DNA from 4 places in the Lysinibacillus sp. fkY74-1 genome. Region 1 is predicted to be linked to each of the others. Evidence: riboswitches for the same ligand, from Rfam matches in the RefSeq annotation. Region 1 holds a riboswitch; each other region holds the start of a gene.

Region 1 (2,205 bases):
ATGACATCTAATTCTTCATTTTCAAAGGCTAACGAAATGGATTCCGAATTTGGGATGATTTTAACCTTTATTTTATCTACGAGAGGCTTTTCTCCCCAATAATGTTCATTACGGCTAAATAAAGCATATTCATCTTTTTTATAGTCGGTTAAAACCCATGGCCCTGTGCCAATAGCTGATTGAATGGAATCATTTGTCTTATCGCCGTCTGGGAAGCCATTATCCCCTAAAAAACGGAATGGTCTGACAAAGGCTAATTCGTTTAACACAGGGTAATACGGTTCGTCTAATTGCAAACGTATTGTTGATTCATCTACTTTGACGACCTCTTTTATATGGTTGACCATGCCCATCCAAGAATGCATGTCACGATTCGCTAATACCGCATCAAAATTGCGAATCACATTATCAGCATTAAAGGCAGTCCCATCCGAATAGTTAACATCCTTGCGTAAATGGAACGTATAAGCAGTTTTATCCTCTGAGATGACCCAGCTTTCTGCTAGCTTTGGCGTAATTGTCCCATCATCGTTATACGCCACTAAAGATTCATAAACCATTGCTTGAGCAGTCATCTGATTTGGTAAATATGTATGGGGGTTTAATGGGCCTACATCTAATGGCCAACCAATCGTAATCATTTTTTCATCTGTCTGTTCAGTTGATGCTGAGTTTCCTTTGTCTTTTTCCGTGCTTGTACAACCTGCAAGAAAACTGAAGGTCAAAACAAGCATGTAAGGCAGTAAATACTTCGTCCATCTCATTTTTTATCTCCTATCTCTATTCCCTGTTCATATCTACAAATTGAATAGAAAGAAGGCATAAAAAAACCTTATTCTACAAGAATAAGGACAGATAAACCTACAATACGTAAGCTACCATCCATCTCCCTATCTTTCGTAGATCATCAATGAATCTTCTTACAAGCAGGCATTCTGGCTTATGAATCATCATTTTGCTTCACCTTCCCAAGAAAAAACTCAGTGGTCATCGAAACAAAACTCCTCATTTACAGCTGCGGGACAGCATGGGATTTACACCCATTTTCCTTTTAATCGAACGAAAAATAATTTCATTCAAACTTGTAATGCAATATTTGAAATTAGTAATAAACATAACATGCTCAAATGTTCACGTCAATTTTATTTTCTGAATATAATAAACAGATACAAAAAGACCAGGCAGATAACCTGATCTTTGCTTAACTCCTTTTATCTCTCGTTATCTCGATATAGATTCCTTCACCTCCTGACGCAATAGTTTGGTAGCAGCCACCATATTAGCTAAAGCCGCTATTGTTTCTGGCTCTTTCCTTGTTTTTAAGCCACAGTCCGGATTAATCCAAAATTGATGTTTGTCTAAAACTTGTAAACTATCTCTCATGATGGCTAACATTTCTCCCTCACTCGGCACACGTGGACTATGAATATCGTATACACCTAATCCAATCCCTTTTGTATAAGGATGCACTTGAAGTGAAGAAATAAGCTCTCCATGGCTTCGTGATGTTTCAATAGAAATCACATCAGCATCTAGCGCACTAATGGGTTCTATGAAATCGTTAAATTCGCAGTAACACATATGTGTATGAATTTGTGTTGTATCTTTTACACTCGAGGTAGCAAGTTTGAAGGCATTGATTGCCCAGTCTAGGTAAGCCCCCCAATTTTCTTTACGAAGAGGTAGCCCTTCTCTTAGTGCTGGTTCATCCACTTGAATAATGGAGATACCTGCCGTTTCTAGTGCTTTCACTTCCTTACAAAGTGCTAAAGCAATTTGATAGGCCACATCTTTCCGAGAAATATCATCACGTACAAAGGACCAATTTAAAATGGTCACTGGCCCTGTCAGCATCCCTTTGACAAAGCGCTTCGTTAAGCTTTGGGCATACGCTGACTCTTTCACGGTAATGGATGAAGTCCATTCAACATCTCCATAAATAATCGGAGGCTTCACACAGCGAGAACCATACGAAACCACCCATGCTTTTTCAGTAAAGGCAAAGCCCGTCAGTTTTTCACCGAAATACTCGACCATGTCTGTCCGTTCAAATTCTCCATGAACCAGTACATCTATATCCATATCCTCCTGCAAGTGAATCCAGCGCTTTGTTTCCAGTTCAATAAATGCTTCATAGTCTGTATTCGATATTTGTTTCTTTCGCCAAGCATTCCGATTTCTCTTCACCTCATCAGATTGAGGAAA
Region 2 (2,205 bases), 1.8 Mb from region 1:
AGCAAGGATTTCTCCAATTGGATTTTCTGTATAGTTGACTGTTGTTAAAATGACGTCTGGATTTCTCGCAATAACATCTTCCTCAGATACTAGCTTCCAGCCATTTAAATCTGCAAACACATTCTTTACATTTGCCGTATTTAGTATTTCTTGTTGGAAAGTGCTAGAGCCTGCTGTATATATTTCTGGCTTTGGACTAATCTCTAAATAAACATTTTTGGGTGTTTTTACTTCTTTAACCTTTGTTTTCACATCAGCGATTTTTGCTTTAATTTCTTCGTTTAATGCCTTTCCTTTATCCTTCACATCCATAACGGCAGCAATTTGTTCGATATCTCCATATACATCATCGAATGTAGCCGCTGATTGAATAACAAACACTTTAATTCCTGCATCTTCGAGTGGCTTAAGTGCATCCTTCTTACCAATCGTATACGCAATCACAACATCTGGCTTTAACGCTATAATTCGCTCACTGTTATAATTCACAGTATCAGAAACACGTTCGATTTTTTGAGCTGCTTCTGGATAAGTATCATATTCAGTGGCACCTACAATTTTATCGCCAACCCCTAGTGCAAATAGAATTTCTGTGTTACTAGGTTGTAAAGACACAACTGTTTTTGGCACTTCCTTAAACTCTATTTCCACACCACGATCATCGGTTACTTTATAACTTGTTTGCTCAATCTTTTGTTCATCTTGAGACACATCCTTATTTTTTGTATCTCCCGCGGTACCACAACCTGCTAAAACGAGCGCTAGCAATAAGACCGATAGCCAGTGTAAATTAAATAGTTTCTTCATTATTATTCACCTTTTTCTTTTTCATTGGATAGGATTTACTCATAAACGGAATTTCAGCTATTCCGGCTTGTTGATTCATATAGACAGCCATTACAAAACATACATTGGCTAATAAGCCTAAATAATCAAAGAGAATAGACGGCACCTCTTGTTCTTCTGAAACCTTGTGTAAAGTTCGATACGATTTTTTCGCCTCACTACGGCAAAGATGTAGAGCAGCCGCCGCCTCTGTTCCTTGAGGTAAAACAAAATTTTGAATCTCATCCTTCACATGACGAACATAAAAATCATAGCGCGCACTTAACCAGGATAGATCTTCATCTGTAACTGCTAGCTTTCCACGAACAGAGCCATTAACATGATAAGCCATAGGTAAAATCTGCATTAAATCATCTGCAACAGCCTGGACATCCTCTTTCTTCACTACAGCTAGTGCAACCCCTATATGCGTTGTTAAACTATCTGTGCGAATCTCAAAATCGACAGTTGAAGCCCTCTCACGCATAAAAGGATAACAAGAATAACGTGCATCTTTTTTCAATCTACTATCCCCCCATTTTTCCAAATGAAAATTCTCGCTTGTTCAGTACATAAAAAAACGTCGCTCCTCACGCAAAGGAACGACGAAAATAACATAATGATTGTCATACAAACACGACACTGCCTATGTATTTGCCGTATATCCTCCTAGCTTCCGAAGAGTTGTTATACGTTCAAATAAAGGTCGGTCTCCTGGCTTGTACAATGCTATTATATGAAATATATAATAGCTATAAAGAACCTTCCCATTTCCTACGAAACAGTGGCTAATCTTTATAATGGCTGTACTTACAGTTGCGGAAACAGCTTCGGCTTTTACCGAATTCCCGATTATGCTAGCAAGCACCTTTATTCTGCAAGAATAATTCACTTGTAATGCAGTTTATCATAGATTGATAGGAAAAAATAGTTACGTACAAAAAGGATACTCGTTTTATAGGCGATATCATAGCATTAAAGTTACTCGACTATAATACTTTTTCAATTGCTTGCTCAATATCAAGCTGTGAGTCTGTAGGCTCAAAGCGAGCTACGGTTTTTCCGCTTGCATCTACTAAAAATTTAGTAAAATTCCAGCGAATATTTCGACCATCTAAGAAACTTGGAGCAAATTGAACGATCGCCTCAGCCAGCATTTTCTCCTGCATGCTTGCTTTCCCGAATTCACGGAAATCGACTTCATGTTTTAAATAATTAAATAAAGGATGTGTCGTCTCACCATTTACTTGGATAAGCTCAAAAATGGGGAATGTAACTCCGTAGTTTACTTTACAAAGATGCGCAGTTTCCTCTCCATCTTCTGGATTTTGGTGGCCAAATTGATCGCAAGGAAAACCTAGAACGACAAAATTATTTTTT
Region 3 (2,205 bases), 430 kb from region 1:
CTCTTTCACCTTTTCAATCCCTTTAATGGCTGTCGTTTGCGCTGTTCGCTGCAATGTCCCTTCCCGAAGTGTATAAACATGATCGCTATGTAAGGATTCATGATGCAAATCCTGTACAAGTGTTCTAGCATGCTCCGTTGATGGTACACGGTACCAATTCCCCTGGGGGTAAGCAATAACCACACAAGCATCCTTACATCGTCCATTACAGCGTGTTCTTGTCGTATGTATTTCTTTATCTAGTGCGTTTCGCTGTATTTCGTCCCGTATAGCTTGGGTAATTTCTTCTCCATCCTTGTTCATACAGCTACTGCCATTGCAAATAAAGAGATGTGTTTTCATCCCCTCTAAATTCCACGTTGTCATTTTATGTCTCCCCTCTTTTGCTTTTGGAAAAAGAAAAACCTTTACTCTCCCGAAGAGTAAAGGTTTGTAGAAGCCAAATAAAAACGAATAGACTGAAAGACAGATCCTCGCTTTTGCTTCAACTTCTCCCTCCGAAAAGTTTGCATGCACAATCTGATAAGCAGGTTTCCTGACTTAAGCTTCATTTTACTGTCGCACCTTCCCTAGTTTGCACAGGTGGCATTGCGATTTCATCAGCTATTACAGTAGCGGGGGCTGTATTGGACTTTCACCAATTTCCCTATTATCTCGAGTTTTTCGAGCACTTATCGACGTTTTATATGAAATTTTTAATTGTATATTTAATAGAAAACTGTCTTAATCATATCTTATTATTTTAAAATTTCAATATTTCTTTAAAAATTCATGACAAATTTATCAATTTTATCAGAGAATTTTTGGTTATTTAAAATTGGGGTTGTTCCCTTTTATTCTCAAAATCCTTAGTAATCAGAATTTTCGAAATTGATAGTCTATTTCAAAATTTTTATAAAAAAGTATAGCATATTTATGGAAATTCGTGGTACACTTTGTCGTGAAATCTCACAACTTACTATTTTTGGTGTAAAATGCTCGTCATTTTACTTAAAAGGGAAGCCGGTTCAAGTCCGGCGCGGTCCCGCCACTGTAATAGGGAGCTTTATAGAAAATGTCACTGTCCAATGGATGGGAAGACCTATAAAGTGTTGAACTAGAGCCAGGAGACCTGCCGAAAATATGTGATCGTTTCATCCTACGAGGATAGGTGTGCGGCTTAGCAGATGAGAATGTTATTTGCTTTTTTAGCTATGCACTTTTCCAACAACGGAAAAGTGCTTTTTTTATTACGCACGCTACATTCTAAAAATCTATTTATAGTTTGGAGGAAGAAAATTGAAGCTGTCTTGGTGGAAACTTAGTTATTTTGTATTGGCTTTTTTAATGGTGCCAAAACGTGCCTTCGCCATGCATATCATGGAAGGTTTTTTACCAATCGAATGGGCTATTTTTTGGTGGGTAATCTCCGTCCCATTTATTATTTTAGGATTGCGCTCTATTCGTAAAACAATCGAAGAAAACCCAGAAACAAAAATGATTCTGGGACTGTCTGGTGCATTTGCCTTTGTTCTATCAGCCTTAAAAATCCCTTCAGTTACAGGGAGCTGTTCACATCCAACAGGGGTAGGTCTCGGAACAGTCTTATTTGGACCGTTAGCGATGAGTGTCATCGGGACAATTGTTTTATTATTTCAATCTTTACTTTTAGCACATGGTGGAATCACAACATTAGGGGCTAATGCATTTTCGATGGCTATCGTAGGTCCGTTTATCGTCTACTTTGTATTTAAAGGGGCGCAAAAAATGGGGTTATCGTTTTCATTAGCTATTTTCTTTGCGGCTATGCTTGGGGATTTAGGTACATATGTGGTGACTTCTATTCAATTAGCACTTGCCTTCCCATCTGAAGTCGGTGGCTTTATGGCTTCATTTACAAAGTTCGCAAGTATTTTTGCCTTAACACAAATCCCGTTAGCTGTGAGTGAAGGGATATTAACAGTTATTGTCATGAACTTCTTGAAAAAATATAATATTAGCGAATTAAAGTCTTTACGTGTTTTCTCTACAAAGGAGGCGCACTAATATGAAACGAAATTTATTACTATTAGCGATTGTAGTGCTATTGGCCATTATCCCGCTCTTCGTCCAAAAGGGAGCAGAATTTGGCGGAGCTGATGGTGAAGCCGAAGCTGCCATTGGAGAGATTAATGCAGAGTATGAGCCATGGTTTGATAGTTTATGGGAACCGCCCAGTGGTGAAAT
Region 4 (2,205 bases), 1.2 Mb from region 1:
CAGCAATAGTCGAAATAAAACCATCAATCACAACAGGTTTTCGGTGACTTGCGGCAGCAAGTATAATACCAGCCATAGCCCCAATCTCTAGCCCTCCAACTTTAGCTAGTACATCAATGATATCGTTAGGATTTGGTTGGTTAAGCATAATTGCTTTTTCAATGACCGCTGCTTTATGAGCAATTCCTCCTTGACCAACACCTGCTCCAAACCCGGTTATTTGAATAGGGTCATAGCCAGTCAAAACAGCTAAGATTGCTGTGCTCGGCGTTGTATTACCAATGCCCATCTCACCTGTTCCAAGTAGGTTGGCCCCTTTTGTAATTTCGTCTGTTGCCACACGAATCCCCACTTCTATGGATTGAATAGCCTCCTCTCTAGACATAGCAGGGCCCTGTGCTATATTACCTGTTCCATATTTCACCTTTTGGATGATTACGTCCGCATTGAGAGGGATATCCTCCTTAACTCCAACATCTACCGTTACAACTTTGGTATTGGTCACACTTGCAATTGCACAAACACCTGTACCTCCCTTCGGAAAATTCAATGTTTGAAATAAAGTAACCTCTTGAGGATTCGGCGTCACGCCTTCTTCACAAACTCCATGATCTGCTGCACAGACAATCATCACCTTTTTATCAATCATCGGATATAACTGGCCTGTAATTCCAGATAGTTGCACAGCAATGGACTCCAATTTCCCTAAGCTTCCTGGAGGCTTACAAAGAATATCTATTCGTTTTCTTGCTTGCTCCCTACTATTTTTATCAGCGCCTTGAATGTTTTGAATCGTGTCATGTAATAATTGCATTGTCATTTCTCCTCTCGTTCTTCATGAAGACAAAATAAAAGCCTGTAGTTTATTGTCATGACAAATAAACTACAGACTTTTCCATCATCTATATTCTTAAAGCAAATAGGCAGGTCTCCTGGCTTAAGTTCAACATTTCATAGTACCTTCCCAGCAATGAGCTAGTGGTCTTCACTATTAAACTCCCTTTTACAGTGGCGGGTCCGCTAAAGTTTTTCACTTTATTCCCTATTCTCCCTTAATGGGCACCTAATGCTTATATTAAACTACTTTTAATCTACGACAGAGTATTTTTTCTGTCAATATTTGAATGCGTTACTTGTATCATTTCTTCGGCTACCTATTTTTTTCTAGCTCACTTAGCAATGTTGACCCTAATAATAGTATCGCTCCTATTAGTTGTAGTAGCGTCATTTTTTCTCCAATAAACATCGTTGAAATGACTAATGATGTCAGTGGATCTATATAGCTAAGGATGGCTATACTTTGCCCTTTCAGCTTTGACATGCCCCAAAAGAACAATAAAAATCCAACTCCTGCATGGACAATACCTAATACTATTAATAGTAAGACTGACTTAAAACTGATTGTCATGACCTGAAATCCTGTTGTCCCAAGTATATAAAAACAAAGGAAAAATGCTGCTAAAGCTAGTTGAATTAATGTATTTCCTGGTTCTTTTATGTTACCTATACATTTATTTGTAAATGTTAGAGCTGTGTAAAAGCATGCGGCGATAAGACCGTAGACAATGCCAATAAATTGTTTACTGTCCCCAGTGCCTTGACTTTGGACAATCAAATAAAGTCCGATAAGGGCCACACAGACATACATCATTTTTCTGCCAACTAGCTTCTCCTTTAAGATAATTGGAGATAAACAGATAACGAGTACTGGTGCAACATAATAACTAAGTGCAGCATTAGCAATTGTTGTTTCTTTATAAGCCTGAAATAAAAAAATCCAATTCCCACATAAGGCAACACTAGAAAGTACTAATTTCCACTTATTTTTGAGAATACTTCTTTTCGTAAAGCTTTCCTTTTTATAAATAAAAATCACTATCAAAAAACAAGCACCAATTAAGCTCATCCAAAAAGCGATTTCACTTGAAGATAAAGGTATATACTTGGCAAAAACACCAACTGCGCCAAAAATAATCATGGATAATACAAACGCTAATTTTCCGCTCATTACAATTCCTACTTTCTACGTATAAGTATTAACCTACACAGTAGAATCTATTGAAAATGAGCAAACTGTTATTGTATGCCTTACCAGTAGATTCTACTGTAAAGACATTGTTGGGGGTGCTATTGAACGAAACATACAAATCCCTCCTTCACCGATATAATTGTAACATATTTCAGAAAATTAAAGAGTATGTTTTA

What was found. A riboswitch is a leader RNA that binds a small molecule or an ion and turns the genes downstream of it on or off. The one in region 1 is predicted to bind cobalamin.
Region 2: it holds a riboswitch for cobalamin, as region 1 does, so the genes downstream of both, ACE1MS_RS20890 (hypothetical protein) here and nikA (nickel ABC transporter substrate-binding protein) in region 1, are expected to answer to the same signal.
Region 3: it holds a riboswitch for cobalamin, as region 1 does, so the genes downstream of both, ACE1MS_RS13905 (energy-coupling factor ABC transporter permease) here and nikA (nickel ABC transporter substrate-binding protein) in region 1, are expected to answer to the same signal.
Region 4: it holds a riboswitch for cobalamin, as region 1 does, so the genes downstream of both, cobT (nicotinate-nucleotide--dimethylbenzimidazole phosphoribosyltransferase) here and nikA (nickel ABC transporter substrate-binding protein) in region 1, are expected to answer to the same signal.

Annotation. Positions count from the first base shown of each region.
Region 1 is NZ_CP170173.1:2,407,721-2,409,925, forward strand. It holds gene nikA (nickel ABC transporter substrate-binding protein) at 1-764, opposite strand, end outside; cobalamin riboswitch at 909-1,101, opposite strand; gene metE (5-methyltetrahydropteroyltriglutamate--homocysteine S-methyltransferase) at 1,222-2,205, opposite strand, start outside.
Region 2 is NZ_CP170173.1:4,228,445-4,230,649, forward strand. It holds gene ACE1MS_RS20885 (ABC transporter substrate-binding protein) at 1-807, opposite strand, end outside; gene ACE1MS_RS20890 (hypothetical protein) at 791-1,348, opposite strand; cobalamin riboswitch at 1,513-1,712, opposite strand; gene ACE1MS_RS20895 (glutathione peroxidase) at 1,815-2,205, opposite strand, start outside.
Region 3 is NZ_CP170173.1:2,836,915-2,839,119, forward strand. It holds gene ACE1MS_RS13900 ((2Fe-2S) ferredoxin domain-containing protein) at 1-366, opposite strand, end outside; cobalamin riboswitch at 509-690, opposite strand; cobalamin riboswitch at 949-1,133, shown strand; gene ACE1MS_RS13905 (energy-coupling factor ABC transporter permease) at 1,279-2,025, shown strand; gene ACE1MS_RS13910 (energy-coupling factor ABC transporter substrate-binding protein) at 2,027-2,205, shown strand, end outside.
Region 4 is NZ_CP170173.1:1,168,854-1,171,058, reverse strand. It holds gene cobT (nicotinate-nucleotide--dimethylbenzimidazole phosphoribosyltransferase) at 1-814, opposite strand, end outside; cobalamin riboswitch at 906-1,082, opposite strand; gene ACE1MS_RS05415 (DMT family transporter) at 1,151-2,008, opposite strand.